Regions from separate parts of the Bacillus paramycoides genome, predicted to be linked through region 1. Evidence: riboswitches for the same ligand, from Rfam matches in the RefSeq annotation. Region 1 holds a riboswitch; the other holds the start of a gene.
The links. Region 1 has a riboswitch for FMN ahead of ribD (bifunctional diaminohydroxyphosphoribosylaminopyrimidine deaminase/5-amino-6-(5-phosphoribosylamino)uracil reductase RibD). Riboswitches for the same ligand answer to the same signal wherever they lie in the genome.
Positions count from the first base shown of each region.

Region 2: another riboswitch for FMN. It lies ahead of AAG068_RS07465 (ECF transporter S component); the one in region 1 lies ahead of ribD (bifunctional diaminohydroxyphosphoribosylaminopyrimidine deaminase/5-amino-6-(5-phosphoribosylamino)uracil reductase RibD).

Region 1 covers NZ_CP152427.1:4,008,564-4,012,992, reverse strand. The annotation lists gene ribBA (bifunctional 3,4-dihydroxy-2-butanone 4-phosphate synthase/GTP cyclohydrolase II) at 1-769, opposite strand, end outside; gene ribE (riboflavin synthase) at 782-1,426, opposite strand; gene ribD (bifunctional diaminohydroxyphosphoribosylaminopyrimidine deaminase/5-amino-6-(5-phosphoribosylamino)uracil reductase RibD) at 1,408-2,520, opposite strand; FMN riboswitch at 2,830-2,973, opposite strand; gene AAG068_RS20630 (CDGSH iron-sulfur domain-containing protein) at 3,163-3,369, opposite strand; gene AAG068_RS20625 (YqkC family protein) at 3,509-3,754, shown strand; gene AAG068_RS20620 (alpha/beta hydrolase) at 3,765-4,429, opposite strand, start outside.
Region 2 covers NZ_CP152427.1:1,434,496-1,438,924, forward strand. The annotation lists gene AAG068_RS07455 (peptidoglycan DD-metalloendopeptidase family protein) at 1-500, shown strand, start outside; gene AAG068_RS07460 (hypothetical protein) at 531-1,217, opposite strand; FMN riboswitch at 1,462-1,601, shown strand; gene AAG068_RS07465 (ECF transporter S component) at 1,764-2,342, shown strand; gene AAG068_RS07470 (ferredoxin) at 2,474-2,722, opposite strand; gene AAG068_RS07475 (helix-turn-helix domain-containing protein) at 3,018-4,079, shown strand; gene AAG068_RS07480 (RecQ family ATP-dependent DNA helicase) at 4,069-4,429, shown strand, end outside.

The sequences.
Region 1 (4,429 bases):
TTAAGCACTCTGAATGAACGCGTACAAGTACAGGCTCTCCTGTTGAAATATCACCTTTTACGAGTGCAATATGCTCTTTCGAATCTAATGAATTAGAATAGCCAATCGCATGGAAAGTACCGAAATCTGTAGGTAATGTAATTTCCACTTCTCGCGTCACTAATGTTTCATGGTGGCGGCGATAAGCAATTAAATCTTCTATTGTAATCATTTTTATATCAAATTGTTTTGCGCACTGTAGTAAATCAGGTACGCGTGCCATCGTACCGTCCTCATTAATAATTTCGCAAATGACACCAGCTGGTTCTGCTCCGCAAAGCTGTGCTAAATCGACAGCGGCTTCTGTATGACCAGCACGGCGCAGGACACCGCCTTCTTTCGCAATTAATGGAAAGATATGTCCCGGACGATTGAAATCAGCACCTTTTGATGCAGGATTTAACATTTCTTGTATCGTAGTTGCACGTTCGTGAGCGCTAATTCCTGTTGTTGTAGAAACGTGATCAATACTCACTGTAAATGCAGTATGATGCGAATCTGTATTATGAGCTACCATTGGTTCTAATTGTAGACGTTCTGCGTACCCTTCTGTAATTGGTACACAAACGAGACCACGCCCATGTGTAATCATAAAGTTAATCGTTTCTGGCGTAATATATTCCGCTAAAGCGATAAAATCGCCTTCATTTTCACGATTTTCATCATCACATACAATCACGACTTTTCCTTGTTTTAAATCTTCTAGAGCTTCTTCAATACGATGAAACATCATGCTTCCCCCTTATAGAAATCCGTTTTCTTGTAAAAAGCTTTCGGTCATTGAATTTGTTCGTTTTACAGGTTTAGAAATAAAGCGTTCGATATATTTACCAATTATGTCGCACTCAATGTTTACGATGTCACCGGCGTTCTTTTCTCCAATAACAGATTCACTTACTGTGTGCGGGATGAGTGAGATTGTAATGGAAGATTCATCTATATCAAATATTGTTAAACTCGTTCCATCAATAGCAACGGAACCTTTATGCAAACAATAGCGCAGCAATTCATCAGAAATAGCTATTTTGTAATAGACGGCATTATAGTGATGTTTTTTGCTTAAAATCGTCCCGATGCCATCAATATGCCCTGAAACGAAATGTCCACCGAATCGTCCATTTGCCGCCATTGCACGTTCTAAATTTACTTTGCATTGCGGTTTAAGCATGCGAAGTGATGTTGATTGCATCGTTTCAGGCATTGCGTCTACTGTGAATGAAGTTGTTGTGAAACTCGTTACAGTTAAGCAAATACCGTTCACCGCGATACTATCACCTAAGTGAACATCTGATAAAATTTTATTTGCATGGATCGTTAACTTCATCGCTTCTCCGCTTTGTTGCATGTTTGCAATCGTTCCTAATTCTTCTACAATTCCTGTAAACATTCCGTCACCTCACTTCGGGCATGCGCAACAATTTTTATATTATCGCCAATTTGTTTCATCTCTTGAATTTTCAAGGAAAGTGCATCTTGTAATGTTGAAAAACCATTTCCACCAAATAAAGTAGGGGCATCATTTCCGCCAATTAATTTTGGACTTATATAAGTTATAATTTCATTGAAATTATTTGTTTGTAAGAAACTTGCATGAACTGTTTGACCACCTTCAACGAAAAGAGATAGGATTTGTTTTTCGCCGAGTAGGTCTAAAATATCTTGTATTTCAATTTGCTTCGTTTTCATTTGGAATATCACTATATTTTCAGATTCATAAGAAGCTATTTTCTCTTTAGTTACATCCTTACCAACAAAAATCCATGTCGGTGCTAAGCCATCTGTTATGACATGAGAAGATGGTGGCGTTCGTAAATGCGTATCTAAAATAACGCGTATAGGATGTTTACCCCCGTTAAGAATTCGTGTTGTTAAATGCGGATTATCAGCTATAACTGTATTCACTCCTACGAGAATTGCATCATGTGTATGGCGATATTGGTGAACATCAGCTCGTGCTTCTTCACCTGTAATCCACTTACTTTCACCAGTGACAGTCGCTGTTTTTCCGTCTAAGCTCATTGCTGTTTTTATTGTTACAAATGGACGTTTCGTTTTCATGTAGTGAAAAAAGTAGCGATTTAATAAAACTGCTTCCGCTTCAAGAACACCAGTAGTTACTTCGATTCCAGCTTCCTCTAATTTTCTTTTTCCATTACCAGAAACGAGCGGATTACAATCAAGAGTAGCAATTACAACCCGTTTGACTCCTTTTTTGATGAGCAATTCACAGCAAGGTGGTGTTTTTCCAAAATGGCTACACGGTTCAAGTGTTACATAAACGGTAGCTCCTTTTGCTTTTTCACCAGCCATATGAAGAGCATAAACTTCTGCGTGTTCTTCACCAGCACGCAAATGAGCTCCCATACCGATGATGTTTCCATCTTTTACAACAACAGCACCAACCATAGGATTTGGACTTGTTTGTCCGGATGTTCCTTCTGCTAACTGTAGGGCAATCCTCATATATTCTTGATCTGTCATTCTCTTCACCTCTCCTGAAAAAGTCAAAAAACCCCAAGGATTTTATATCCTTGGGGTTTGGGAGACGTGATTTCTAGAAATATAGTTCGAATACGAAAGTATAGGAAAGAAACCTAACGATGATTGATATTTTGGCATAAGGAAAAAACCTAGCAAAATATCGAATTTTTCAAACGCTAGTCGTATCTTTTTATTCCAGTATAGAAACATAAGTATACAAAATAAAACATATATAAAGATTCAAAATGAAACTTTAAAAATATGCATACTGAAATAAAAGTGTATTCGCTATATAAAATTACTAGAAAACATATCCTTCTCCCATCCAGACTATACTGTCGGCCCTAGAGTTTCACTAGATCCACCGTTTTCGAGTTGAAAACGGGTCACGGACTTAGAAGTTTGCACTTCATCACCGCCGGTTGGGAATTTCACCCGACCCCGAAGGATGTTGTTTGCTCAAATTATAGCACAAAAAAGAAAAAAGGCTAGTAAAAAATATTCGAATGTGAAGAATTGTGTGAAAATATATGTATGCTGGCATGAAGACAAAAGTATGAGAAATGTTGTAAGGAGAAGGGATGTAATGGAGTTGATCAAAAGAAAAAACATGCACAAAAAATGTGCATGTCACATGTGAAATTATTCTGCCTCTGGTGCTCTAACAACAGACTCGAATTTTCCTTTATGCGAAGCATCGCAATAAGGCATATTTTTTGATAAACCACAACGGCATAAAGAAAATGCCGATTTTGCTGGAAATACATTCCCTTGTGAATCAACTAATTCCACGTCCCCTGTAACGCGAAAAGAGCCATTATCATTTACTTTAATCTGTACTTTTGCCAACGCTATCCCTCCTTCCCAAACGCTTAATTTCATCATATAATTAAGAGAAGTACTTGACAATATGAAAAGAGCACTTTCTTTGGGAGAGAAGAGAGTGTTATAATGTTTTTTATAACTGACTAGAGTAAGGTGACGAAAGATGGATAAACAATTACGTACATTACGAAATATTGCAAATGAGCGCACGTGGGCATCATTTTTGAATGATAATCATCCATATAGTTTGTTACACTGGTCCATTGCAGGTGTAGGACAAGAGTCAAAGGATGTTTGGTTACTTCAAGATGAGGTAACATTTCAAACGACAGAATTTCCAACACTCGATGAAGCAGTGCAATGGATTTCTGAAAATATGGAACAAGTTACAGACGTTTTAGCGCAATAAAAAAACAGGCTTATGCAAGCCTGTTTTTTGTTTCTTTTACATAGGAGTTTAAAAATTGATCAACGGCTGCTTCATACTCTTCTTTATTTTCATTATAAGAGCAAGCGTGTGCGCCGTGTTCTGCAATATAAAGTTGTTTATTGTTTTCCTTCGCTTCATATAGTGCTTTCGTCATATCAGCTAAAATATAATCATCATCTTTACTATGAATAAAGAGGACGGGATTGTTAATGTTTTTTATACAATCGATTGGTGAAACTTCACGAATCGTATAACCGTCACGCACTTTTAAAAAAGCATTTGCTAAAGGTAATAAAGGCCATTTAGGTAAATGGAATTCAACTTTTAAACGGTGCTGTAATTGCCCGTAGAAATCAGAAAAAGGACAATCTGCAATATAGAAATCAGCGCCATCTTCTACAAGTCCTGCATACTGAAGAAGTGTCGCAGCTCCCATCGATTCACCATGAATACCGAGTGTTATATTTGTTCCAAAACGATTTTTTAGCCAGTCAACTACAGATTTTAAATCATGTTTCTCATAGTATCCATAGCTTGTTGTTTTTCCACCAGTTTTACCATGACGACGATGATCGTAAATAACGACATTATATCCTCTGTTTAAAAATAAGTTTGCATATTTTACAGAGTTCATTTTATTTACAGTTACGCCGT
Region 2 (4,429 bases), 2.6 Mb from region 1:
ATTTTGGGACAAGGCACGGAAAACACTACGGTATAGATATAGCGGCACCGATCGGCACGCTTGTGGCAGCTATTCAAGAAGGTAAGGTAACAAAGTCTTATTATTCAAGTAGTTACGGAAATGTTGTATTTATTAAACATGGAGAATATGAGGCTGTATATGCACATTTAAATAAGAGATATGTAGTTCAAGGGGATTATATTTCAAAAGGAGAAATAATTGGAGAAGTAGGAAATACAGGAGAATCTCGGGGTGCACACTTACATTTAGAAGTTCATCAAGGGAGATGGACGATGGCGAAAAAAAATGCGATGAATCCATTGCTTGTTTTACATGAACAAAGAAACGAAGTTGTTTCCTCATCGTTATATGTCGTTCAAAAAGGGGACACTTTAGTTAGCATTGCACGGAAATTTAGTATGTCAGTTAAAGAAATTAAAGAAAAAAATGGGCTGCAGCAAGAGCTCATTTATCCGAATCAACAATTATATGTAAAGTAAAAAAGAGCTAGTTCACAACTAGCTCTTTTTTTACCAAAAAATAAAGACACATATAAATCCAGAAATAGCTAAGTAGCTATATAAGTAAAATACTTTCGTTCTTGTTTTTTCGTTTGTTCGAAACAGTACAATAGTCGGTTCAATTAAACCGATTGTCAAACAAAGTAAACCAAGAAGCATACAACCAATTGAAATGGAGTACAAGGCGATTTGTGGTGCTTGAAATGGAATCATCCACTTTAATAAAAATGCAATAAGTGCAGTGTAGCAAATGCTGCCGATGTATTTATTCAATGGTGCATTAGAACGAAAACCTGGAAGTTTTTTTAAGAAAGAGCGAGAAACAACTTCAGTTTGTAAAGATGTATGCTCTTCGATTATTTTTTGAGCTTCTTTTCCTTTTTGGAAAAGGGATAATATCCAGTTTCGCTCCCCTTGGAAAATAAATTGGGAAGTTGTTAAATAATGATCCACCTTCACTTTATTCCAACTCTTCCACGGATGACGCTCACATAATTTTAATTTACTTTCTGTTTTTTTATCATACTGATAAATACTGATGCCATCTTCATCGAAAGCAGCATAGTATGTCTCGCTTGAGAATGTGCCTAAATCAATTGGACAGTAGAAAAGTAATTCTTTTTTTAAGTAAAAGTATTCTTTTCTTAAGTTTTTTTTCATTGCTTCTCGAATAGAGTGTCTCTTTTCTTTCTTCATGACATTTCCTCCATAATCCAGAAAATGTTCTTATCTTAACAATTCAACATCTTATCACTTTTAATTATATATGACTAGGGGATTCGTAGGAGAAATGCCGAATACTAAAAAATCTGGAGTGTATTGTAAAATATAATGAATGGATTGGTTATATAAAATTAATAACTTATTTTTAATAAGTTACGCTTTTTTTGTTCACAATACGATCATGTTGTTGTATAATGAAATGGAAAATAGAATATCGGTCTATCTTCGGGGCAGGGTGAAAATCCCGACCGGCGGTGATGAACTATATATGATTTTGTTCTAAGCCCGCGAGCCGTTAAGGCAGGATTTGGTGTGATTCCAAAGCCGACAGTATAGTCTGGATGGGAGAAGATGGAGGTTCAAGCGTTCAAAAAAGATATGGATTTGAACGTCTGTTTGATGTGCCTTAAATTCTCCCTTTGTGTAAAACACAAAGGGTTTTTTCGTTCTATGAAAAAGTAGGCATAGCAGAACCTTTCCACTTTCCATGAGATGATCGATGGAAAAGGAGAGAGAAAGATGAAACAAAAAAACAGTGTAGTGCAGATGGTGAGTGTAGCGATGCTAAGTAGTATTGCATATTTACTGATGATGTTGGATTTCCCGTTCCCAGGGCTTCCGCCATTTTTAAAAATTGATTTTAGTGATGTACCAGCTCTAATTGCTGCGATTATTTTCGGGCCAGTTGCAGGGATAATTGTAGAGGCGATAAAGAACATTTTACATTACGGGATTCAAGGGAGTTTAACGGGAGTACCAGTTGGAGAAATTGCTAACTTTATTGCAGGATGTTTATTTATTGGACCAGCAGCTTTCTTATTTAGAAAGTATCGTACTGTTAAAAGTTTAACGACAGGATTAATGCTAGGGACAATTACAATGGCACTCATTATGAGTGTATTAAATTACATCATCATATTCCCAGCTTACACTTGGTTTTTAAATTCACCAGCTATGTCTAGCGAGGCTATAAGAACAACGGTTGTAACAGCGATTTTACCATTTAATTTGATTAAAGGAATTGTTGTGACAATTGTATTTGTAGCGTTATTCTCACGCCTGAAAGTATGGGTGTTTGCAAAAATGAAAAATGCATAAAATATAAAATGTGGAATAAAACCATTAGTAGTATAGAACTACTAGTGGTTTTTTTATTAAGGACAATGAAAATAGAAAACAAAAAATACCCCTCAAATGAATGAGGGGTATTTTTTGAAGTTAATAAAAGACTATTCGAATTTTAAAGCATCGCCGTCGAATGATTCGTCAGCAACTTTGATTGAGTCAGTTGGACAACCTTCGAATGCATCCATCATATCTTCAAGTAATACATCTGGAATTTCAACGATACCTTGGTTATCATCTAATGTTACGAATGCAATACCTTCATCATCATAGTCATAAATGTCTGGTGCAGCAGCGCCACAAGCACCACATGCGATACAAGTATCTTTATCAACGATTGTATATTTTGCCATCTTTTTTCCCTCCTGATAATATGTATGTGAAAAGCTCGCCATAAAAATTATAACCTTATTGTAAAACGGTTTTTAAAACTTTTCAACATAAAATTATAATGATAATGCTTATCAATTAGAGTGTCAACTGATTTTTGCATTATGTCATAAGATTTTCAAAATACGTAAATGTTATTTCGTTTGGTACAATAGAATATATACAAGTATATAGTACAAATATGATAAGTTTTATGAATAAGGGTAGATGGTAATGTATCAAAAAGTAATTAAGTTAGATTGAAGGGTGGAAGCGGTAATGCAACTACAATATACTTTATTGTATTGTTTAAAACAATTGAATGGTGAAAGGACCGTTTCTTCTATTTATTATTTATTAAAGGGAAAACGTTCTTCGCAAACATTACAAGATGGAAATATGTTCCGAATTTCTTTTTTGTTTGGAATATATAAATCGTTAAATAGAGCTGAGTATAATCGTGAAGTTGCAAAGTTATTGCAAGCAGATTTGATTCAAGAGATACATGAAAATACATATTGGTTAACACCTAAAGGTAAAAAGCAGTTACATACATGGGAGGAAGTGTATGCTTTTCCAGCGCATTTACATGGTTTGCACTATGGTGAATTAGGTGAAACGTTTTGGAAAAGATTATCTTTAATTATTCAAACTATATCTAATTTACAACAGAATAATACGAAGTTTATTCCTATTCAACAAGATACAGAAATAATGGTGTGGGTGAAACGCTTTTTAACAGGTATGCCATATAGACGAAGTGAATTGGCGAAAAGATTATGGGAAGAAATACATAATCTTTTAGGAAAATGTGATGTGGTAGAAGCGACGATTGTAACATATAGATTAACAGGATATGAACGTATCGGTTGTACATTACAGCAGTTAGCGGAAATTACAAAACAAGATATATTCAGGGTGTACTTTTTATTTTGGGGTACAATTCATTTCCTTATACAAGAAGTTCGAGATAAAGAAAATGAATTTCCATTATTAGCTGAGATTATTTCTTATCCAAATGAGAGAGCTGAATTATTTAGTTTATCAACGAAAAAAACATATAATTTTTGGAGGCAAGGGCGCTCTTTAGAAGAAATAGCGACAATTAGAAATTTAAAGGTTGCAACGATAGAAGATCATTTTGTTGAAATTGCTTTGCGAGAAAGAGATTTTTCTATCGAGATGTTTATGAAAAAAGACAAAATAGATAAGGTAACAAGAGTAATTGATACATTACAAACACGTAAGTTGCGTGAGTTGAAACAAGCGGTTGGAGAGGATATCTCTTATTTTGAAGTTCGTCTTGTATTGGCGCGGATGGAGGGTATAAATGAAACTTGAGGAATATTTATATAGGTGGTTTGGGTATTCTGAATTTCGTCCAGGTCAAAAAGGAGTAATTACAGATTTATTAGAAGGAAAAGATGTTATAGCAATGCTTCCGACCGGAAGAGGGAAGTCTATGTGTTATCAACTTCCAGGGTTAATGCAAGAAGGAACAGTACTTGTAGTATCGCCATTATTATCTTTGATGGAAGATCAAGTTACACAATTAAAATATGTTGTAAAAAACCGAGTGATAGCATTTAATAGTTTTCGGACATTACATGAAAAAAGAGAAGCGATGAAAAAATTAGCTTCATATAAATTTATTTTTGTTTCGCCAGAGATGTTACAGTCGGAATTGTTAA